2 regions of the Burkholderia sp. SR8 genome follow, and region 1 is predicted to be linked to the other one. Evidence: riboswitches for the same ligand, from Rfam matches in the RefSeq annotation. Region 1 holds a riboswitch; the other holds the start of a gene.
What was found. A riboswitch is a leader RNA that binds a small molecule or an ion and turns the genes downstream of it on or off. The one in region 1 is predicted to bind cobalamin.

Region 1 (11,634 bases):
GGTCCAGTGATCGGGACCGGTGCCGCGCCCGCCTGCAGGAGCTTCGGCGCGCGCCGTTGCCAACCGTATTCGATGCCGAGCAGCAGGTCGTGCAATGCCGGCCCTGTCGCGAGCCTGCCGCTCAATTCGATGCCGGTCTGCACATTGAGATGCGTCATGTCCTGCACGTAGCGCGCACGCGGCACGTGTCGGTAGTCGCGCGGTTTCGCGACGTAGCTCTGCGTGACGTAGGTATTGTCGAACGTGCTGTGCAGATCCAGCACGCTCAGCGCGTGCCGGACCTGCCAGTCGCCGCCGAGCGCGTGGGTGAAGACCGAGCGCCAGTTCATGTTCGCGTCGCGGATGGTGTCCTGGCCCGCTGCGCCGAAAAACGTCGTCCGCGACGCGGCCGGCAGCGAGAACGCGACCGGCCTGCCGGCCGCGTCGACCTCGGCGACCGACGCGGGCAGACCGCGATCGGGCACGCGCTTGTAGGCGTCGTATTCGAACTGCAGCAGCCAGCTTCGCCGCGCGTCCTGCCATTTGATCGAAGGCGCGACGTACTGGCGTGTGCCGTCGACGTGGTCGCGGAAGCTGCGTGCATGTTCACGCCCGGCGTTGAGCCGCATGCTCCATGCGCCGGACAGCATCCGGTTGAGATCGACCGATGCGCCGAGACGTCCGTCACTGCCTGTTGCGGCCGAGACATTTCCGAAGTTCTCCGGCAACGGTTGCTTGGTGATCCGGTTGATGACGCCGCCGCCGCTGCCGCGCCCGTACAGCGCTGCGGCCGGCCCCTTCAGCACTTCGATGCGCTCGATGTTGCCGAGGCTGCGCACGTATTGCGCATCGTCGCGCATCCCGTCGAGCAGCAGGTCGCCTGCGCCGGAAAAACCGCGAATGCGGAACGAATCGAAGCGTGTATCGGACGTGTTCGACATGCCCGGCACGCCGGCCAGCGCATCGGCAAGCGTGCGGCCGCCGTAGGACAGCGCTTCGTCGACCGAGACGCTGTCGACGGTTTGCGGTACGTCACGCGGGTCGCTGGCGGTGCGGGTCGCCGTGCTCACGCTGTCGGGACGAGGATCGTACGGGTGGCGGCGGCTGCGCACGTCGATCGCGGACAGTTCGTCGTCGAACTCGGCCGCCGCGAGGGGGGACGGCGCAACGCCCGCAATCGAGCACAGCGAAAGGGCCAGCAAAGGAAAACGCCATCCGGATATCTGCCGTTTTGACATGAATATTCAAGGATCACTGAATGAGCCGCCTCGCGTTGCCGTTGCGTCAATGCCGTGTTGTTGTCGGGCAAAGTTTATCTCGTTCAGGTGAAAACGACAATCATTCGCGTTTGCCGGCTGCCGGCCGCCTTGACGCTCCCCGCCCCGCCAACCTACACTCGCACGCGTTTTGGTGCTCGCGCGTGCTGCTCCGGCGCGCGCAGTTAAACGGGAAACAGGGAGCCTGCCTGCACCGCAGTCGAGCCAACCTGTGCTGCCCCCGCAACGGTAAGCGAACGCGTCGCGCCCAGCGCGACGCAGCGCCGCTTCGCCGCATGCCTGCCGCATGCGGACGACCGCCACTGGATGCCATGCATCCGGGAAGGCGAAGCGGCGTGTTCGTCAGCCCGGATACCGGCCAGAACGTGGGGTTCAGCGCCGCGGGGAGGCGGCGCATCGTCCACGGCCGCAGTACGCCCGACGCCCGAGCGTTTTCCGCTTCCCCCGCCGATCCGTCCGTCGCCTGCATGCGCAACGGGCCGGGGCGGCGAGCGGCAGGCGGCGCGGGCAGGGCCGGCGGCAGCCGTGTTGGCATTCATCATGTCGACCGTTCGCAAAGGAGCATCATGCTCGACTCGTTCTTCCGCCTGTTCAACGACAGCCCGTCCGGGCTGCGCGGCAAAATCGTCGCGATCTACTCATTGCTCGTCGCCTTCAACATCGCCGCGTGGATCTGGGCCTTCGTCGCGTTTCGCGACCAGCCCGTGCTGTTGGGCACCGCGCTGCTCGCGTACGTGTTCGGGCTGCGCCACGCGGTCGACGCCGACCATATCGCCGCGATCGACAACGTCACGCGCAAGCTGATGCAGGAAGGCCGCAGCCCGCTCGGCGCGGGCCTGTTCTTCTCGCTCGGGCATTCGACGGTGGTGATCGTGATGTCGGTGGCGGTCGCGCTGACCGCGGCGTCGCTCGCGCGCTTCGAGAGCATGAAGACCTGGGGCGGCGTGATCAGCACGAGCGTGTCGGCGTTCTTCCTGCTGGTGCTCGCGGCCGCGAACCTGCTGATCCTGATCTCCGTGTACCGGACGTTTCGCGCGGCGCGTCGCGGCGACGCGATCGTCGATGCCGATCTCGACATGCTGATGAACCAGCGCGGCGTGCTCGCGCGCCTGTTCCGGCCGCTGTTCCGCCTCGTGTCGCGCAGCTGGCACCTGTATCCGGTCGGCTTCCTGTTCGGCTTCGGCTTCGATACCGCGACCGAGATCGCGCTGTTCGGCATTTCGGCGACGCAGGTGCAGGGCGGCATGTCGTTCTGGTCGGTGATGGCGCTGCCGGTGCTGTTCACCGCGGGGATGACGCTCGTCGACACGACCGACGGCATCCTGATGATGGGCGCGTACCGCTGGGCGTACGTGCGGCCGATCCGCAAGATCTACTACAACATGACGATCACGTTCGTGTCGGTGCTGGTCGCCGCGCTGATCGGCGGCATCGAGGTGCTGGCGCTGCTCGCGGACAAACTGTCGCTGCAGGGCCCCGTCTGGGATTTCTCGACGATGGTCGCATCGCATTTCGGGATGCTCGGCTACGTGGTGATCGGTCTGTTCCTCGCGTGCTGGATCGTGTCGGCCGCGATCTATCGCGTCAAACGCTACGACGAGATCGACGTGACGCTCTCGGCCTGACTCCCTCATTCGACACAGGACTTACCATGACCCTACGCAAGCTGCCCGTCACGATCGTCACGGGCTTTCTCGGCAGCGGCAAGACCACGCTGATGCGTCACATCCTGCAGCACGCGCAAGGCCGCCGCATCGCGGTGATCGTCAACGAATTCGGCGAACTCGGCATCGACGGCGAAATCCTGAAGGGCTGCGGCATCGGCTGCGACGACGCGGCGGGCGCCGATGGCGCGCAACGCGAAGCGTCGGGCCAGCTGTACGAACTCGCGAACGGCTGCCTGTGCTGCACCGTGCAGGAGGAGTTCTATCCGGTGATGGAAGCGCTCGTCGAGCGCCGCGCCGACCTCGATCACGTGCTGATCGAGACGTCGGGCCTCGCGCTGCCGAAGCCGCTCGTGCAGGCGTTCAACTGGCCGACGATCCGCAACAGCTTCACGGTCGACGCGGTCGTGACCGTCGTCGACGGACCGGCCGCCGCGGGCGGCCAGTTCGCGGAGAATCCGCAGGCCGTCGACGCGCAGCGCCGCGCGGACCCGAACCTCGACCACGAATCGCCGCTGCACGAGCTGTTCGCCGATCAGCTGTCGTCCGCCGATCTCGTGATCGTGAACAAGGCCGACCTCGTCGCCGACGCGCAATTCGCCGAGATCGAAGCCGCGATCCGCGACGAGATCCCGCCGCACGTGAAGATCGTGCGCGCGACGCGCGGCGAACTGGATCTCGCGATGCTGCTCGGCCTCGAAGCGGCGTCGGAGGAAACGATCCACCTGCGCCACGACCATCACGGCTCGGCCGACGACGGCGATCACGACCACCATCACGACGATTTCGATTCGGTCGTGGTATCGGGCGACGCGGGCTCGCGCGATGCGACGATCGCGGCGCTCCAGCGGGTCGTCGAGACCCATACGATCTACCGCGCGAAAGGCTTCGCCGCGCTGCCCGATGCGCCGATGCGGCTCGTGATCCAGGGCGTCGGCCGTCGCTTCGACAGCTATTTCGACCGCCGCTGGCAGGACGGCGAAACGCGCGCGAGCCGCTTCGTGCTGATCGGCGAGGATCTCGACGCGGCCGCGTTGCAGCGCGCGTTCGACGCGGCCTGCGCGGCCGAATTGCAGCAGGCATGACGCGATGCATTTGCTGCGCACCACGCCGGGCGGTTTCGTCGACGATACGCAGGGCGTCGTCCGGATCGATCAGCAGCCGGCCGATATCGTGATCCTGAGCTCGGCCGACACGACGCTGTCGCTGCTCGCGAGCGTCGTGCCGAAGCTGCCGGCCGGCTTCCCGAGCGTGCGGCTCGCGAACGTCACGTTCCTGCGGCAGCCGGCGTCCGTCGACTTCTACGTCGACGACGTGCTGCGTCACGCCAAGACGGTCGTGATCGATCATCTCGGCGGCGAAGCGTACTGGCCGTACGGGATCGAACAGGCGGTGTCGCTCGCGTCGAAACGCAAGCAGCAGCTCGCGATGTTCTCGGGCGACCTGCAGGAAGACCCGAACCTCGTCGCAAAGAGCACGGTCGCGCCCGCGCTGTGCCGGCTGTGGTGGCGCTACCTGCGCGAAGGCGGCATGCACAACGCCGAAGCGCTGCTGCGCAGCATCGCGTTCCATACGCTCGGCTTCGGCGACGAACCCGAGCCGCCGCGCCCGCTGCCGGCCGCCGCGCTGTATCACCCGGCGCGCGACCCGGCGAGCGTCGACGACTGGCGCGCACGCTGGACGCCCGGCGCGCCGGTCGTCGCGATCCTGTTCTATCGCGCACACTGGCAGGCTGCGAACACGGCCGTATTCGACGCGCTCGCCGATGCGCTGGTGCGCGAAGGGCTCAATCCGCTGCCGATCGCCGTCACGTCGCTGAAGGACGCGGTGAGCCGCGAGATCATCGCGCAGCTGTGCGACACGCAGCGCGTCGCGCTCGTGCTGAACACCACGGCGTTCGCGGCCGGCGCGATCGACAGCGCCGAGCCGGACGTGCTCGCCGGCGACGCGCCGGTGCTGCAGGTGATCCTGTCCGGCGGCAATCGCGACGCGTGGGCGGCCGACAACCAGGGGCTGCATGCGCGCGACATCGCGATGCATATCGCGCTGCCGGAAGTCGACGGGCGCATCGTCACGCGCGCGGTGAGCTTCAAGGGGCTCGCGTATCGCTGTCCGCACACCGAAGTCGACGTCGTGCGCTATCAGCCGGACGCCGAGCGGATCGCATTCGTCGCGGCGCTCGCGCGCGGCTGGTGCCGGCTGCGCACGCTCGGCAATGCCGACAAGCGCATCGCGCTGATCCTCGCGAACTATCCGCAAAGCGAAGGGCGGATCGGCAACGGCGTCGGGCTCGATACGCCGGCGTCCGCGTTGCGCGTGCTCGCGGCGCTGCGCGACGCCGGCTATGCGGTGGCCGATCTGCCGGCCGACGGCGATGCGCTGATTGCGCGGCTCACCGAAGGCGTGACGAACGATCCGGCCATGCGCGCGCTGCGCCCGGCGTTCCAGAGTTTCGCGCTGGCCGACTACGTCGCGCATTTCGCGCGGCTGCCGGCCGCCGTACGCGACGCGCTGAACGCGCGCTGGGGCCCGCCCGAAGCGGATCCGACGCTGCGGCACGGGCGCTTCCCGATCGCCGGCTGGCGCGCCGGCAACGTGTTCGTCGGCATCCAGCCGTCGCGCTCGCGCGACGACAACGACTATGCGAGCTACCACGATGCGGAGCTCGTGCCGCCGCACGCGTATCTCGCGTTCTATTTCTGGCTGCGCGATGCGTTCGCGATCGATGCGGTCATCCACCTCGGCAAGCACGGCAATCTCGAATGGCTGCCGGGCAAGAGCGTCGCGCTGTCCGACGCGTGCTGGCCCGACCTGACGCTCGGGCCGCTACCGCATCTGTATCCGTTCATCGTCAACGATCCGGGCGAGGGCAGCCAGGCGAAGCGCCGCGCGCAGGCGGTGATCGTCGATCACCTGATGCCGCCGCTCACGCGCGCGGAAAACTACGGCCCGTTGCAGGACCTCGAGCGGCAGGTCGACGAGTACTACGAAGCGTTGATGGTCGATGCGCGGCGCGCGAAGCTGCTGCGCAAGACGATACTCGCGACGATCGCCGAGCATCGGCTGCACGACGAGCTGAGCGTGTCGCCGCCGCGCGATGCGGGCGACGAGGACGCGCTGCTCACGCGCGTCGACGCATGGCTGTGCGAATTGAAGGAAGCGCAGATTCGCGACGGGCTGCACGTGTTCGGCGCGTCGCCGGTCGAGCGCCAGCGGCGCGACACGCTGCTCGCGCTCGCGCGCTTTCCGGTCGGCGACGGCAACGGCGAACGCGCGGGGCTGATCGGCGCGCTCGCGCGCGATCTCGCGCTCGGCGACGGTTTCGATCCGCTCGCGGCCGACTGGGCCGTGCCGTGGACGGGCCCGCGGCCGGCCGTGCTGCAGGCGCTCGACGCATCGCCGTGGCGTCATGCGGGCGATACGCGCGAACGGCTCGAACGGCTCGCGCAGCAGTGGCTCGATGGGCTGTGCGCGGCCGACGGCGGCACTTCCGACGAGATCGCCGGCGGCGCGGTGCCGCCAGGCGACTGGCCGCACACGCTCGCGGTCATCGAACGCGTGCGCACGGCATTGATACCCGCGCTCGACGCCTGCGGCCGCGAGGAGCTGCGCCAGCTGCTGCGCGGGCTCGACGGCCGCTTCGTGCCGCCGGGGCCGAGCGGCTCGCCGTCGCGCGGCCGTCCCGACGTGCTGCCGACGGGCCGCAACTTCTATTCGGTCGATACGCGCGCGGTGCCGACGCAGGCCGCGTGGTCGCTGGGACTGAAATCCGCGCAGCAGCTGATCGAGCGCCATCTGCAGGATCACGGCGACTATCCGCGCGCGATCGGCCTGTCGGTCTGGGGAACGGCGACGATGCGCACCGGCGGCGACGATATCGCGCAGGCGTTCGCGCTCATCGGCGTGCGGCCGAAATGGGCACACGGCAGCCATCGCGTGACAGACTTCGAGATCCTGCCGATCGACATCTTCGACCGGCCGCGCATCGACGTGACGCTGCGCGTGTCGGGTTTCTTCCGCGACGCGTTCCCGAACCTGATGCATCTGTTCGACGCGGCCGTGCAGGCCGTCGCCGCACTCGACGAGCCCGAGGAACTGAACCCGATCCGCGCGCGGATCGAGCGCGAACGCGCGACCTGGATCGCGCAGGGCGTGGCACCGGACGAAGCGCGGCGCCGCGCCGGCTGGCGCGTGTTCGGCGCGCGGCCGGGCAGCTACGGCGCGGGCCTGCAGGACCTGATCGACCGGCGCCGCTGGCAGACCGACGCCGATCTCGCCGACGCGTACCGCCAATGGGGCGGCCATGCGTATGCGCAGAACAGCGCGGGCGACGCGGCGCCCGACGTGTTCGGCGCGCGGCTCGCGACGATCGACGTCGTCGTGCAGAACCAGGACAGCCGTGAACACGACATCCTCGACTCGAACGACTATTACCAGTTCCAGGGCGGAATGACGGCGGCCGTGCGTCACTTATCCGGGCGGCAGCCGAGCATCTATCACGGCGACCATGCGAACCCGGCCGCGCCGAAGATGCGCACGCTGCGCGAGGAAATCGCGCGCGTGATCCGCTCGCGCGTCGTCAACCCGAAATGGCTCGACGGCGTGAAGCGCCACGGTTACAAGGGCGCGGCCGAACTGGCCGCGACCGTCGACTACCTGTACGGCTATGACGCGACCGCGCGCGTGCTGTCCGATCACCAGTACGCGCTCGTCGCCGACGCGTACCTGTTCGACGACGACACGCGCGCGTTCCTCGAACGCCACAATCCGCACGCGCTGCACGGCATCTGCGAACGCTTCGTCGAAGCGATGCAGCGCGGGCTGTGGCAGCAGCCGGGCGACTATCGCGAGCGGATCGAAGCGGTCTGGCTCGACAGCGAACAACTCCAGGAAGGGGAGCGACGATGACCGATCCGACAACCCGTCGCGCCCGCGCGGCATTTCCGTTCACGGCGCTCGTCGCGCAGCAGCCGCTGCAGCAGGCGCTGCTGCTCGCGGCGATCGACCCGTCGCTCGGCGGCGTGCTCGTCAGCGGGCCGCGCGGCACCGCGAAATCGACCGCCGCACGCGCGCTCGCGGAGCTGCTGCCGGAAGGCGAATTCGTCACGCTGCCGCTGTCGGCGAGCGACGAACAGGTCACGGGCACGCTCGATCTCGCGCATGCGCTCGCCGACAACGGCGTGCGCTTTCGGCCGGGGCTGCTCGCGCGCGCGCATCGCGGCGTGCTGTACGTCGACGAGGTGAACCTGCTCGCGGACGGCCTCGTCGACACGCTGCTCGACGTCGCCGCGAGCGGCGTGAACGTGGTCGAGCGCGATGGCGTGTCGCACGCGCACGACGCGCGCTTCGTGCTGGTCGGCACGATGAATCCCGAAGAAGGTGAACTGCGCCCGCAACTGCTCGACCGCTTCGGGCTGATGGTCGAACTCGAGAACTGTTTCGACGCCGCGCAGCGCGAACGGATCGTGAAGGCGCGGCTCGCGTTCGATCTCGATCCGGACGCGTTCCGTGCGCGCCATGCGGCCGCGCAGCGCGAACTGCGCGAGCGGATCGATGCGGCGCGCGCACGGCTGGCGTCGCTGGATTTCGGCGATGCGGTGCATGCGCGCGTCAGCGCACTGTGCATCGACGCCGCTGTCGACGGCCTGCGCGCCGACCTCGTGATGTTGCGCGCCGCGCGTGCGCTCGCGGCGCTGGAGCAGGCCGACGCGGTGACGGTCGCGCATGTCGAATGCGTGGCCGACGCGGTGCTGCGTCATCGGCGTCACGCGCATACGCCACCGTCGTCGGGCGCGTCGAGCGCGCCGAATACGTCGCAATCGGACGGAGAACGCGGCCGCGACCGCGACGGTCGCTCGCCGCCGGACACGCGCGGCCATTCCGACGATCGCGCCGGCACGGCAACCAACGACGCGTCGGCATCGCAAGGCGACTGGGGCTACCTGCCGCCCGAACCGGCCGGGTTGCGCGACGTGAAAGGCGTGGTGCCGCTGCCGCTAAAAAAACGCTGAGCCATCGAGCCGACGCCGCCGCGAACACCGTTCGCGGTCCTCGATGGCAGCCAGGCGCTGCCGCGCGCGTGCCGGGTACGGTGCGCGCCGGCACGGCCATTGCGTGGCCCGCGACGCTCGCCGCGAAGCGCGGCGGCCCGCTGCACGCCGGCCATCTGCGTTTTCGCAAACAGGCCGGCGCGCCGCGCGCGCTCCATTGCTTCGTGCTCGACTGTTCGGCATCGATGCTGTCGCACGAACGGCTCGCACTCGCGAAAGGCCTGATCGTCGCGTATTTCGACCAGGCCGCGCGCGAGCGGATGGAAACCGCGCTGATCTGTTTCGGCGGCGACGGCGCCGCGCGGCGCTTCGGCCCGGCCGTGCCGCGCTGGTGGAACGCACGCTGGCTCGAACCGGTCGACGGCGGCGGCGGCACGCCGCTCGCGGACGGCATCGCGGCCGCCGCGCAACTGCTGGCGCGCGACGCACGCCGCGCGCCGGTGTCGGCGCCGGACAAGCAGCGCTGGCTGTGGGTGCTGTCCGACGGACGCACGCGCGAAACGCCGCCGAAGCCGGCAGATGCCGATCACGTCGTGTTCGTCGATTTCGACGACGCGGCCGTGCGGATCGGGCAGGGAAAGCGGCTCGCCGATGCATGGGGCGCGCAATGGATGACGGCAGCGTCGCTGAGCGCGGGGGCGGCCGGCTGATCGACTCATCGGACGATCGATTGCACGGAACGCGCGGCGGCGCTGCGCTATGATCGCCGTTTCTGCTTACCGGAACGCCTGCCATGCAAGTACTCGTCGATGCCGACGCGTGTCCCGCCGTCATCAAGGACATGCTGTTTCGCGCCGCGCGTCGTGCCGAGATCTGCGTGACGCTGGTCGCGAACCAGTTCCTGCGCACGCCGCCGTCGCCGTTCATCAAGGCGGTGCAGGTGCCGGCCGGCTTCGACGTCGCCGATGCGCGGATCGTCGAGCTCGCCGAAGCCGGCGATCTCGTGATCACCGCCGACATCCCGCTCGCCGCCGCCGTCCTCGACAAGGGCGCGCATGCGCTCGACCCGCGCGGCAACTGGTTCAGCCGCGAGAACATCGAGGAACGGCTGTCGACGCGCGCGATGATGGACCAGCTGCGCAGCGCGGGCATCGACACGGGCGGCCCTGCGCCGTTCAGCGCACGCGACGGCAAGGCGTTCGCGTCGCAGCTCGACCGGTTTCTCGCGCGCCACGGCAAGCCCTGACGCACGCGCGTGCCGGCGCGGCGATGCGTCACGGGTTTCGCGCCGGATCGTCCGCTGCGGCAGAATACGCATTCGCGCCGTCATCGATCGCGACGCGCGAACGACCCATCGGAGGACATGCATGTCACTGACACAACTCCTCGTTCCGACCTTCACCCAGATGCTGCGCGCGCAATCCGCGTGGCTCGACAAGGCCGTCGCGCACCGGCAGGCCGCGTCCGATGCGTCCGATGCGCCCGATGCGCCCGATGCGCTGCTGATGCTGAAGCTCGCGCCCGACATGTATCCGCTCGCCGCGCAGGTACGGTTCTCGTGCTTCCAGGCGATGGAACCCGTGCACCGGCTGCGCGGCGAGCCGCTGCCGGAGGCGCTGCTGGCGCTGCGGGAAGCCGGCTGGCATGCGGATGCGCAGCCGGGCACGCTGAGCGATGCGCAGGGCATTCTGTCCGGCACGATCGGCTTTCTCGGCGAACTGGCGCCCGATGCGCTCGATCACGGCGCCACGCGGCCGATCGCGCTCGAATTGCCGAACGGCATCGCGTTCGACTTGACCGGCGAGCAGTACGTGCGCGACTGGGCGCTGCCGCAGTTCTACTTTCACGCGATCGCCGCGTACGCGATCCTGCGCCATCACGGCGTCGAGCTCGGCAAGGCCGACTACGTGCCGCACATGCTGGCGTACGTGCGGCCCGGCACGATTCCGCAGGGTTGAACGCGTGAGCCAACGATCCGGCCGCAGCGCGCGGGCGTGATGCGCGCGCTGTTCATCTGCAGCCGCAACCGGCTGCGCAGCCCGACTGCCGAAGCTGTCTTCGCGGCATGGCCGGGCGTCGAAACCGACTCGGCAGGCCTCGCGCCCGACGCGGACACGCGTTTGTGCGCGGCGCAGCTCGAATGGGCCGAGATCGTGTTCGTGATGGAGCGTGCGCACAACGCGAAGCTGTCCGCCCGGTTCGGCGCGCTGTTGAAGCACAAGAAGATCGTCTGCCTCGATATTCCCGATCGCTACACGTACATGCAGCCCGAACTCGTTGCGCTGCTCGAGCGCAAGGCCGGGCCGTTGCTGCGCGGGTAAGCGGCGCCGGGCCGGTTCAGCGAGAACGAAGCGCGCCGTCGGCGAGGGCTCCGCTGTCGGCGAGGGCTCCGCTGTCGGCGAGGGCCCGCTATCGTCGAGGGCCTCGAGCCGTGCTTTCTCGATCAGCTTCCGATGGCGGCGTCCCGCGGCATCTCGCCCGACGCCGGATCGATCGTGCCGTTCCCAGTGCCCGGCGCGACGGGGGGCGGGGCGTGCGGCTCGCCTGATCACCATTGCGACACCGCGCAAACCGCTACGCCGCTCCTGCCTGGTGTTCGCTGGCCTGACACATGGGTATCGCGTCACGCAGCATCGGTCACACGTGCGTGTAGATCGCCGGGTGACCCGGCTTCCCGGATCGTCCATCGCGCCGTTTGTGCAGAGCCCGCCGGTGATGCGGCGG
Region 2 (11,634 bases), on a different contig from region 1:
GCCGCTTCCGCGAAGCCGACCGCCTCCGGCAGCCGCACGACCGAGTCGTGACGCACCGCGACGTATTCCGCATACGCGCCCCAGCGCCCTGCGCCGACGTCGGTCTGCGCGAACACGCGCATCCCCGGTGCGAATCCGTCGACGCCGTCGCCGACCGCCTCGACCACCCCGGCCGCGTCGAAGCCGATCACGAACGGAAACGTCATCTGCATGAACGCGCCGAGATAGCCTTCGCGGCATTTCCAGTCGGCGGGATTCACGCCCGCGTACGCGACGCGAATCAGCACGTCGCCGGGGCCCGGCTTCGGCGTGGGAACGTCGGCCACGCGCAGCGCGTCGGAATGGCCGACGCGGTCGATCAGCAAGGCTCGCATTGCTTGTGTCTCCGGATGATTGGAAATCGGTTTGCACGCCGGCCGGGGCCGGTCGGCCGGCGCGCGTTACGCGTGACGCGTCACGCCGCCGTGTCGGCCAGCAGGCTCGATGCGAGCGGACAGAACGCGTGCGAAATCGCGTCGACGGTCCAGTCGGGGCTTTCGGCGTCGAAACGGCGGTCGACCCAGCCCCAGTGATACGGATGCAGCAGGTATTCGCCGAGCAGATCGCCGACGTGCGCGAACTCCTGCTGCCATACATGCGTCCACGCGCCGGGCGTCACGATCCGGCTCAACCGCCAGTTGCGGATGCCGGGCATGAACGCAGGCATGCGTAGCAGCTCGCGCTCGAGCTCGCGTACCTGCGCTTCGCTGGCCGTCGGCCGCACCCGCAGCATCAGCGTGCGCCACACGCCGTCGCGCAGCGCCGGCTCGCGCAGGCCGCCGCCGATCGCGTCACAGGCGGCGCCGTCGATCCGCACGACGCCCGGCACGCGCGCAAGCGCCGTGAAATCCGTCGCGCGGCCGGTCGCCCGTTCGTCGCGCAGCACGTCGAGCGTGTAATCGCCCGCGCCCCAGCAGCCTTCGAGATTGCGTGCGAGCGCCACGCGTGACACGCCGGGCAGCGCATGCGCGGCGTCGCGCAACGCACGTTCGAGCGCGGCGACAGCGCCGTTCGCCGAAACCTGGATCTGGGCCGTGTCATGCCGCATGGTCGGCCTCCATCGGTGCGGGCAGCGGCGTGTCGGCGCCGGTCATCACATGGCGGCGGCGGGCGTCGCACAACGCATCGACGGCGATCCAGAATGCGACCGCGTCGGCGTCGGTCAGCGCACGCATCCGGTAGTACGACGGCGCATCGGCAACCTGCCAGATCAGCCACAACGTGCTCGGCTGCCCCGGCACCGCGACGGGCGGCGACACCCAGCAGCCCGCAGCGGTCAGTCCGCGGGCGGCATGGCCCGGCAGATAGCGGTCGCGCAGCAGCGCGAGCACGTCGGGAATGCGCTCGGGCGCGACGGTGATTTCGTCTACGATCTGGATCATTTCGCGGGTCGTCTCCGAGGCTTCGTGGCGGAATGCGAAACCGGCCGCCTACGCCGTTCCGGCGAGGCCGGATGCGGCCGGCGTGGATAGCATTCTTGCGTGGCGGCGCGCGGCCAACCCCTACCGGCGCGCTCATCGGCCCCTGTCATCGCGTTCAAAACGGAACACACATGAAACAGCACGCAATGCCGGCCCGCGGGCGCGTACTACCGGGCCTCGGCGCCCGCCTGCTCGACGAGCTGACGCGCAGCGGCGCGCTGCCGGAGCAATCGCGCGGGACCTCGGCCGCGCCGTCGGCAATGCCGACGCGCGACGGCTTCGTCGCGCTGTATCGCGACGCGATCGAGCGGCTCGAGGCGCAGGTCGCGCGCGGCAACGGCCATCCGCCGATGCGCAAGCAGGAAGTCGACCTGATGTGCCGCTGCCTGCTCAGCTGCGCGACGCTCGCCGACGCGATCCGCTGCGCGGCCGAGTTCTGCGCGATGCTGACGCCGCGCGCCGGCGCGCTGTCGCTGACGGTGCGCGACGGGCAGGCGGCGTTCCGGATGGATTCGCTGCGCCGTACGCGCAGCCCGGCCGCATGCCTCGTCGACCTGACGGGCCTGTTCTGCTATCTGCAGCTGTTCGGCTGGTTGATCGGGCAGCCGCTGCGGCCGCACGACGTGTGGCTGGCCCATCCGCGCCGCGACGACGCGATGCCGCTGCTCGGGCTGTTCAACGCGCCGGTCGACGTGGGCCGCGCTACCTACGGCTTCGCGTTCGACGCGGCACGGCTCGATGCTCGCGTGGTGCGCCAGCCGGGCGAACTGGCCGCGTTCCTCGTCGATTTCCCGTTTCGTCTGATCGATGCGGCGCCGGCCGTCGTGTCGTGGACGCAGCAGGTGCGCGGCTTTCTCGACGCGGCGCTCGCGCGCGAGCAGGCGCTGCCCGCGCTCGCGGAGCTGGCCGCGTGGCTCGGCGTCAGCGCAGCGACGTTGCGGCGGCGGCTGGCCGCCGAACGCAGCGGCTATCACCTGTTGCGCGAGCAGTGCCTCGCCGACGTCGCGCGGCGCTGCCTGCGCGAATCCGACTGGCCGGTCGCGCGGATCGCCGCGCATCTGGGATTCGGCGGCGAGGAAGCATTTCGGCGCGCGTTCGTGCGGTGGACGGGCGTCGCGCCAAGCCGGTTCCGGCGCAACGGCGGTGGTGCCGCCCCGCTTCGTCCGACGTGAATCGGGGCCCGCATACGCAAAAGCACGGTTCCGGAAAGCGTCCCGCGAACACTGACGTTTTTTCGCACCGCGCGCTGCCGGGCAATTGACGCCCGCAAGCGCTCGCCATTACGCTTGCGCGCTGATGGTTCCCGGAGACGGGATCAAAAGGGAACGCAGGGAGGCCATGCCTCGAATCTGCGGCTGCCCCCGCAACTGTAAGCGGCGAATCCGCGCCACCGCATGCCACTGGGAGACCGGGAAGGCCGGCGCGCATAACGACCCGCGAGCCAGGAGACCTGCCATCGACCCGAGGTCCAAGCAGCCGCACCGGGCGGGGTGTCCCGGCGCGCCAGGCACCGCCTTTGGCGGGCGCCCCGTTGCATGGACGGCCCGACCTCAGGACCCTTCCGATGTCCGTACTTGCCGGATCCGCTTCCCCGCCGGAAGCATCGCGCCGCCACGCCGCCCGCATGCGCGGCCGGGCCGCGCCCGTGTGCCGCGCCGCGCCGCCGGCTGTGCCCGGCGAGTGCCGCACGTGCGACGACGACACGCGCCGCGCTCGCCCGCACTGCCCGGCCGCGCGATGACCCGCCCGACGAACCCGCACGGGCCGCACCGCGCCCCGCATACGCTCGCCGTACCCGCAACACGATCACGTTTCGCTGCCCCATGAACCTTCGCCACCTTCTCGCCACGTCCGCCGCCACGGCGCTGCTGTCCCCGCTCGCGCATGCCGCCGGCGACGCGGCGCTCGCGCAGCCGCCGCAGCCCGCGGACGCCACCGACCTGCCGACGATCACCGTGACCGACACGCGGCACCTGCCCGAGTCGTTCGACCAGCGCTATGCGACGACGCAGGTGCTCACGCGTGCCGATCTCGACCGCCTGTCGCCGAGCGACCCGAGCATCACGCAGGCGCTCGCGACGCTGCCGGGCGTGACCGTGTCGCAGAACGGCGGCCCGGGCTCGTCCGCGTCGGTCAGCATCCGCGGCTCGTCGGCCAGCCAGGTCGCGGCCTTCATCGACGGGATCCGGATCGGTTCGCCGACCACCGGCGTCGCGCCGTGGGCCGACCTGCCGACCGACGCGTTCGAGCGCGTCGAGGTGATTTCGGGGCCGGCCGCCGCCTCGTTCGGCGCGAACGCGATGGGCGGCGTCGTGCAGCTGTTCACGCGCCGCGCGGCCGGCCAGCCGAACCAGACCACCGTGTCGTTCGGCGGCGGCTCGAACAAGACCTTCGACACGCAGCTGCGCACGTCGGGCACCGTGCCGTCGACGGGGCCGCTCGCCGCCCTCGGCGGCCTCACGTACGCGCTCGGGCTGCACGACTACAACACGGCCGGCATCGATTCGACGCGGCCCGTGTTGCCGTACCACGAGAACGGCCGCAACCCGTATCACGCGCAGGACCTCGACGCGCGGCTCGGCTATGCGCGCGACAACTGGTCGATCTCGACGTTCGCGCTGTACCACCGCTCCGACCTGTCGTTCGACAACGCGGGCTTCGCGAACCGCGAGCTCGATCATCAACTGACGACCGGCATCGCGTTCCATCTCGACATCACGCCCGACACGCAATTCGACCAGTCGGTCGGTTATGCGAACGACCGTCAGTTCCTGTATGCGAACGATCCGGCCATCGCGACCGACCAGATCGACTCGCAGCGCATCAGCACGTCGACGTCGCTCACGCACCAGGAACATGGCTTCCACCTGTTCGGCCTGCCGCTGTCGGGCGAGACGAAGCTCGCGTACGACTTCACGCGCGAGCAGGCGTTCCTGCCGGTCGACGTGCCGGACGGCGTGCCGACCCGCAACGATTCCGCATTCTCGCTGCATCAGTCGGCCACGCTCGGCAGCGTGACGATGTTCGTCGCGGGCCGCCACGAGATCATCGCGGGCAAAGCCGTGAACACCGGCAACGCGGCACTGTCCTGGGCGATCACGCCGGCGTATGCGGCACGTGTGTCGTACGGCAACGCGTTCCGCCTGCCGTCGTTCAACGACCTCTACTACCCCGGTTACGGCAATCCGGACCTGAATCCCGAGCGCAGCAATACGGTCGAGGCCGCGCTCGACGCGAACACCGCGTACGGCACCTTCAGCGCCGCGATCTACGACACGCGCGTGAGCAACCTGATCGCGTACAACCCCGCGACGTTCTCGCCGGTCAACATCGGCCGCGCGCATATCCGCGGGATCGACCTGTCGTACAAGGGCACGATCGGCCGCTCGACGCCCGTCAGCGTCGCGATCGGGATTCTGAATCCACAGGACGAAACCAACGACGGCTGGCTGAACCGCCGGCCGCGGCAGACCGTCAGCGTGAACGTCGACCACACATGGGACGAGCTGAAGCTGCACGCGCTGAGCACCGGCGCGTCGTTGACCTACGGCGGCACGACGTTCGACGACCCGGCCAACGCGACCTATCTGCCGTCGTATCTGACCGTCAACCTGCGCGCGTCGTACCGGATCAACGCGCATCTGACGGTGTCCGCGTCGCTGTCGAACCTGTTCGACCGTCAGTACATGACCGCATACGGCTACAACACGCTCGGCCGCACCGCGTTCGGCAAGGTCAGCTACACGTTCTGACGCGCGCCGCCGGCCTATCGGCGCCCACGGTCGCGGGCGTCGATGCGTCACGTGCGCATCAGGCTCCGACCGCGCTGCGCACGCCGGCGACCATCTGGATCGCGCCGAACCCGGCAATCACGACGGCCGATACGCGCGACAACCGGTGCATGAACGTCAGCGACATCCTCGTGCGCAACGCGGCGCTCGCGCTGCTCAGGCACAGCCACCACATCGCGGAACCCAGAAACACGCCGGCGACCATCAACGCCACGGTCGGGCCCATCGCGCCGGCCTCCGTGCCCGCCAGCGGCCCGAGCGCCGCGAAGATACCGACGAACGACAGGATCGTCATCGGGTTCGACAGCGTGAGGCCGAACGTCGTCAGGAAATCGCGCAGCACGGTCGTGCGCGGCAAGCCGCCCGGTGGCGCGGAGGCCGCAGGCGCCTGCCGCGCGATGCTCGCGGCGAGCCACACGAGGAATGCGCCGCCGCCGATCTTCAGCGCGACGGTCAGCGCCGGAAACGCGGTGACGATACCGGCGACGCCCAGCGCGCCGAGCAGCCCGTAGAGCGCGTCCGCGCATGCGGCGCCGATGCCCGTCGCGAAGCCCGCCTGAAAACCGCGGCTCAGGCTGCGCTGGATGCACAGCATGCCGATCGGGCCGACCGGCACCGCGATCGACAATCCCATCACGACGGACTTGATGAACAACATGGCCGGCTCCTTGCGAGATGCGATGACTCGAACCGCCATCGTAGGGAAAGTCCGGCCGCCGCCGAAGCCGGTTTTTAAGGAAAAATGGCGGCTTCACCTTAAAAACTCCGCCGCGATGGACGAACTCGACTGGAAGATGCTTGCGCTGCTGCAGGCCAACGGCCGCATCAGCTACACGGAACTGGCGCGCCAGGTTCACCTGTCGGTGCCGGCGGTGACGGAGCGCGTGAAGCGCCTCGAATCGGCCGGCGTGATCGACGGCTATACGGCGCGCGTCAATCCGGCCGCGGCCGGCTACCCGGTGAGCGCGCTGATCGGCATCACGGTGCCGCAGCCGGCGAAGGCGAAATTCCTGAAGCTGCTGGAAACGATCCCCGAAGTGGTCGAGTGCCATCACGTGACCGGCGCCGATTCGTACGTGATGCGGTTCGTCGCGGTCAGCATGGCGCACCTCGAGCAACTGATCGAGCGCATCAACCTGTACGGCGAAACGCGCACGTCGATCGTGATGTCGACGCCGCTGCCGGCGCGCGGGCTTGCGCGTCCCGCCGCGGCGATCAAAGGCATGCGGGGGTGACAGGACGCCCCGCGCTGCGCGATGCTGTGCAAAGCGCACCCTGCACGAACCGGACACCCTGCCATGTCAGTCATCGGACTCAATCATTACAACCTGCGCGCGGATCGGGCGACGCTCGAGACGCTGCGCGATTTCTACGTGAATGTCGTGGGCCTCGAACCCGGCCATCGGCCGCCGTTCCGGAGCGCCGGCTACTGGCTGTACGCGGGCACGCAGGCGATCCTTCATCTGTCGGAAGCCCGGCCGGGCGAGATGCGGCCGTCGCACGCGGTCAATACGTTCGATCATGTGGCGTTTTCGTGCGAGAACGCCGCGGGCATGGAACGGCGCCTCGCCGATGCGCAGGTCCGCTACTCGCGCACCTACGTGCCGCTCACGCGCCAACTCCAGCTCTTTTTTGCCGATCCGGCCGGGAATGGTGTCGAGTTGAATTTCACGCAGCCGGAGGACGTTTCCGGTGACGACGCGCGTTAGCGCGGCATCGTCGCTTGCGAATCCGGCGTCGTCGTCGGACGCCATGCTTCCGCGGGCCGCGTGACGGCAGCGTCTTCGCGCCGGACGCGTCCTGGTTCCGGCCCGGGCCATGCCGACACGGACGGCGACGCGTCGAGCAAGGGGATGCCGACTGCGACGCGGATCGGCGCGCGCGCGGCAACCGTATCACCGCGGCTTCACGAGCTTCACGACCGTCAGCGCGCCGTTCACGCGCTCGATGCGGACCTTGACCCTGTCGCCCGCGCGCAGCGAGTCGAGCATCGCCGGGTCGCCGGCCTTGAACGTCATCGTCATCGGCCCCATTCCGACGTTCTCGAGTGCGCCGTGTTTCAGCGTCAGCGTCCCGTGCGCGGCGTCGATCCGCTTCACCTCGGCATCGGTCAATGCCGCATCCGGCGCGGACGACTTCATGTCGCCCCTGTTCATGTCGGACATGCTGCCGGCCGCGCGCACCGGCATTGCCATGACGACGACCATCACGCCGAGCACGGCGACTGCAACGCAGCGGATCTTCATGGAGCCCCTCCCCGGCCGCAGCATGATGAACGCGCGCGTCACACCAGCAACGTCGCGACCGCCCACGAGATCAGCACGACGCCCAGCGCGCGGCCGACCTGCTCGCCGCCCGGCAGCACCTTCTCGACGAGCACGATCAGCGACAACGCGACGATCCACACGACGTTCATCACGCCGCCGACGAACAGCAGCGCCATCAGCAGCCAGCAACAGCCGACGCAATACGCGCCATGACGCGCGCCGAGCACGAAACTGCCGACGACACCCGGGCGCCAGCAGGTCGCGAGAAACCGCACCGGCGACCGGCATTGCCGCAGGCACGCGCGTTTCAGCGGAGAAAACTGATAGACGCCGGCCAGCGCGAGGACGAGCGCGGACAGCGTCGCGCTCTTCGACCACCACATCATCCCGGAGATCAGGCCGGCGGGCTGCAGCAGCATCTGCAGCACGGCCGCGCCCACCGAGAACGCGAGCCACGCGGCCAGATAGCCGGCCAGCAGCAACGCCGACGTGAGCGCCGCGCCCGATCCGTCCACACCGTGATGCCGCAGCACGCGGCGGTACAGCAGCACGAGCGGTGCCGCGGCAGGCGTCATCATCGCGATCATCATCACCCACCACATCACGATCACGGTGGCCAGCGACGGCGCCATCGCGCTCATGTCGTCGGCGAGCCGATGCGGGAACAACGCGAGCGCCGTCATGTCCCGCGCGGACATGCCGGTGCCGGCGCCCATCCACAGATACGCGCCGCACGCACCGACGAGCGCCGCCATGCCGACCAGCGTGACGACACGCTCGCGCCGCAGGACGTCGTCGAGGACGATCATGCCGTGGCGCGATGCCGGATCAGCCCGTGGTTGTTCATGTGCAACCGCGCGAACTGCGCATAGGTGCGCTCGAGATCGAGCTCGATGTGGCCGCGCGATCGGCTGGTGCCCGAACCGATTTCCGCGAGCTCGTATTCGAAGCCGTGCGGCAGGTCGATCCGCGCGCGATGTTCGGCGCCCGTCACCGGATTGCGGATCGGTTCGCCGACGAGGTCGAACACGCCGTCGACGCTGATCCGGCCGCGCCGCGCATCGACATCGACGTCGAATTCGATCTTCGCGAAGATCGGTTCGTACGCCTGTTCGAGCGTCGACGCGAACACCGAGAACATCGTCGCGAATGGATCGGTATCCTGACCGGTCATGATCTTCAAGACGGCCTCGCATTGCGCGGGGCTCGCACGCTCGTCGACGATCGGCTGGCAACGGCCGTGGCCTTCGTGAATCGGCCCGGGCCACTGAAACACGACCGCGATCCGGACGCCGTCGAGCACCACGTCGCCGTAGTGACCGCTGTCGATCGAAATCGCACCCATCGCTTCGCAGTGGCCGTGCGTCGGCAGCGAATTGAACTGGCACGGGCAACCGTATGAGCAATTGCAGTTGATCAGCTCGGTTCCCTGAATCTCCCACGGTGTCATGGCTTCACCTCGCGCGGTCGGTGGCACGTAATGCTTCGAATCTAGTGCACCGCACAGGGAAAGCAAAGGACGCGCGATACGCGGTAAAACCGGGCTCCACGCGGCGTGCAACGGCCGTGCGCCGACGAATTCGTCGCACCGTCACGCAGCCGCATCGATGCGCGTCGCACGGCAGGAAACGCAGCGGTCGATCGAGCGTGTTCGAACCGGTGCGGCCGGGGCCGCGACCGCTGCCGCGTCACTGCAAATGCGGGCACCGCGCATCGGTCCTGGTCCATACTGTCTCGCAATCGACGACTGCCCCGGCCGTCGACGCTGCTCCCGGATGCCCGTCATGCGCATTCAAAGTGCATTGCTGTTCCTCGTCGGCACCCTGCTCACCGCAGGCGGCTACGGCGCGACCTTCCTGCTGTCGATGCGCTTCCATGCCATCGGCGGTAGCGATCTCGATACCGGCGCCGCACTGGCCGCGGCGACGGTCGGCACGTTCGCCGGCTTGTCGTTCGTCGGCTGGTTCTCGCAACAGATCGGCACGGCACGCATCGCCGCGCTGTCGTCGCTGTGCATCGGCACCGGCATCGTCGGCTTCGCGCTCGTCGGGCGCGCGCCGCACGCCGACCTGCCGTCCGGCTTTCTGGTCGGCTTCGGCTGGGGCGCGTTTCACCTCGCCGCGCCGATGTCGCTCGCCGAGCGCACCAGCGGCGCCGAGCGCAACGTGTGGTTTTTCCGGTCGGCAACCTTTCAGATGACCGGAATCGGTGCGTCGCCGGCGTTTGCCGCGTATGCGATGCGGCTGCTGCACTGGTCGATCGACGACACGCTCTATGCGGTCGGCGCGCTGTGCGTGCTCGCGTCGCTGATGCTGGAGGCGTTCGGCCGCCAGTCTCCGCGCCCGCCCGCCGCGCCGTCCGGCGGCCGCTGGGTACGCGAGCTTCCCGCCATCTCGCGCACGCGCGCGGCCGTGCCGATCGCGATGATCGCGCTCGGCACCTGCGTGTTTTCGGGGCTGATGACGTTCCAGATGTCGTTCGTGCAAGGCACGCAAGCGCGTGCCGGCACATTCTTCAGCCTTTACACGCTCACCGTAATCAGCGTGCGCTGGCTGCTCAGCAGATGGGTCCGGATGGCGCGCCCGGCCACGGCGACCAAGGGCCTGCTCGTGACGATGCTGCTCGGTGCGCTCGCGATGCTCGGCGCTTCTGCGCACGCGTCGTTCCAGTCGATCGCGGCCGTGCTGCTCGGCGCCGGCTACGGGCTCGTGTACCCGGTCATCCAGGCGCAGGCGCTCGACGACTGCGCGGACACGCAGCAGCACGGCGTGCTGACGTGGTTCGTCGCGTCGTATTTCATCGGCACGTTCGGCTTTCCGTCGGTCGGCGGCTGGGTGATGGTTCACGCGGGCAAGGTGGCGTTGCTGATGCTGATCGCGAGCTGCGGGCTGGCGGCGCTGTCGCTCGCGATCCTGCACGACCGGCCGGCGCCGGTGCGCACGCATTAGGCGGCCGCGTGGTCAACCTTGCTTCTTCGGCGCGCGTGCGACGGCGAACCACGCCATCACCGCGCCCGCGACCCACGCGCAGGTCAGCAGCAGGTCGAAATCCATCATCCCTTCGAAATTCGCGGTGTTTTCGAAGCTGCAATGCCGGCTGCCGCGCGATTCGATGCAACCCGTGATGATCCACTGGATGTGCATGAACACGTGATAGAACGCGAAAGTCGAGGCGATGATGGCGACGCGCAGGCGTATAGGTGTTTTCATTCGGCGTCGAAGGCGAAGGACTGAGCTGACGCCGATCTTATGACAACGACGCCGCATCAGGCAATCCATCGGACCCGAACCATCGGGCCGGCATGCACGCGGGCGCTACACCATCCGCATAAACCCGGAGAAAAGCCATGACCGAACCCCACAGGATCGCGCTCGTCGTCGATCCGGCCTGCGGTGAGCGCATTCGTGAAATTGCCGGCGGTGTCCGGCATACGTGGGTCGTGACGAGCGATGCGAACGATCCGGTCGTCGAGCGGATCCGGCACGAATCGCGCACGACCCGCATGGCCGGCGATGCAGGCGGCGTCACGAAGTTCATCCGCTACGGCGACGATCCGGAAAGCTGGGGCGAGCACATGCTCGACGCGATCGAAGATCACCATGGCGGCCAGTCGTCACATCCGTGCTACACGGCACTCGACGTTCATGGCACTGCGCTTTCCCGCCGCCTTCGCGCGGCGCTCACCGAACGCGGGTTTGCAGCGTTCATGCCAACGAGCGACGGCTTTCTCGCCGTCAGGCTCGCGTGGTCTGACGAATGACCCGCGGCGCGTGCGTGCCGTCGATCTCCTTGAGCGTCTTCAGGCAATCGGCCGCCAACTGCTGATAGATCCGCGTGCCGTTCGCCTTCGCGGCGATCTCCGTGTCGCTCAGCTGCCGCACCACGCGCGCCGGCACGCCGGCGAGCAGCACGCCGCGCGGCACGTCGTAGCCGGCCTTCACGAACGCGCACGCCGCGACGATCGTGGTCGCGCCGATCGTCGCGCCGTCCATCACGACCGCGTTCATCCCGATCAGCGTGTCCGGCTCGAGCGTCGCGCCGTGCACGATCGCACCGTGGCCGACGTGGCTGTTCACGCCGAGCCGGCACGTGTCGCCGATGCCGACGTGCAGCACG

Region 2: another riboswitch for cobalamin. It lies ahead of Q3A80_RS05640 (TonB-dependent receptor domain-containing protein); the one in region 1 lies ahead of Q3A80_RS11150 (HoxN/HupN/NixA family nickel/cobalt transporter).

The regions. Positions count from the first base shown of each region.
Region 1 is NZ_JAULUC010000007.1:98,023-109,656, reverse strand. Features, by position in the region: gene Q3A80_RS11155 (TonB-dependent receptor) at 1-1,217, opposite strand, end outside; cobalamin riboswitch at 1,371-1,633, shown strand; gene Q3A80_RS11150 (HoxN/HupN/NixA family nickel/cobalt transporter) at 1,823-2,881, shown strand; gene cobW (cobalamin biosynthesis protein CobW) at 2,908-4,005, shown strand; gene cobN (cobaltochelatase subunit CobN) at 4,010-7,828, shown strand; gene Q3A80_RS11135 (ATP-binding protein) at 7,825-8,931, shown strand; gene Q3A80_RS11130 (vWA domain-containing protein) at 9,000-9,620, shown strand; gene Q3A80_RS11125 (YaiI/YqxD family protein) at 9,704-10,156, shown strand; gene Q3A80_RS11120 (DUF1993 domain-containing protein) at 10,278-10,868, shown strand; gene Q3A80_RS11115 (low molecular weight protein tyrosine phosphatase family protein) at 10,908-11,231, shown strand; gene Q3A80_RS11110 (hypothetical protein) at 11,548-11,634, opposite strand, start outside.
Region 2 is NZ_JAULUC010000003.1:308,726-320,359, reverse strand. Features, by position in the region: gene Q3A80_RS05660 (NADP-dependent oxidoreductase) at 1-374, opposite strand, end outside; gene Q3A80_RS05655 (Dabb family protein) at 455-1,087, opposite strand; gene Q3A80_RS05650 (hypothetical protein) at 1,077-1,421, opposite strand; gene Q3A80_RS05645 (AraC family transcriptional regulator ligand-binding domain-containing protein) at 1,592-2,632, shown strand; cobalamin riboswitch at 2,741-2,932, shown strand; gene Q3A80_RS05640 (TonB-dependent receptor domain-containing protein) at 3,284-5,212, shown strand; gene Q3A80_RS05635 (LysE/ArgO family amino acid transporter) at 5,271-5,909, opposite strand; gene Q3A80_RS05630 (Lrp/AsnC family transcriptional regulator) at 6,025-6,486, shown strand; gene Q3A80_RS05625 (VOC family protein) at 6,550-6,960, shown strand; gene Q3A80_RS05620 (copper-binding protein) at 7,147-7,497, opposite strand; gene Q3A80_RS05615 (DUF2182 domain-containing protein) at 7,536-8,327, opposite strand; gene Q3A80_RS05610 (DUF1326 domain-containing protein) at 8,324-8,968, opposite strand; gene Q3A80_RS05605 (MFS transporter) at 9,303-10,466, shown strand; gene Q3A80_RS05600 (hypothetical protein) at 10,479-10,727, opposite strand; gene Q3A80_RS05595 (hypothetical protein) at 10,865-11,278, shown strand; gene Q3A80_RS05590 (acyltransferase) at 11,253-11,634, opposite strand, start outside.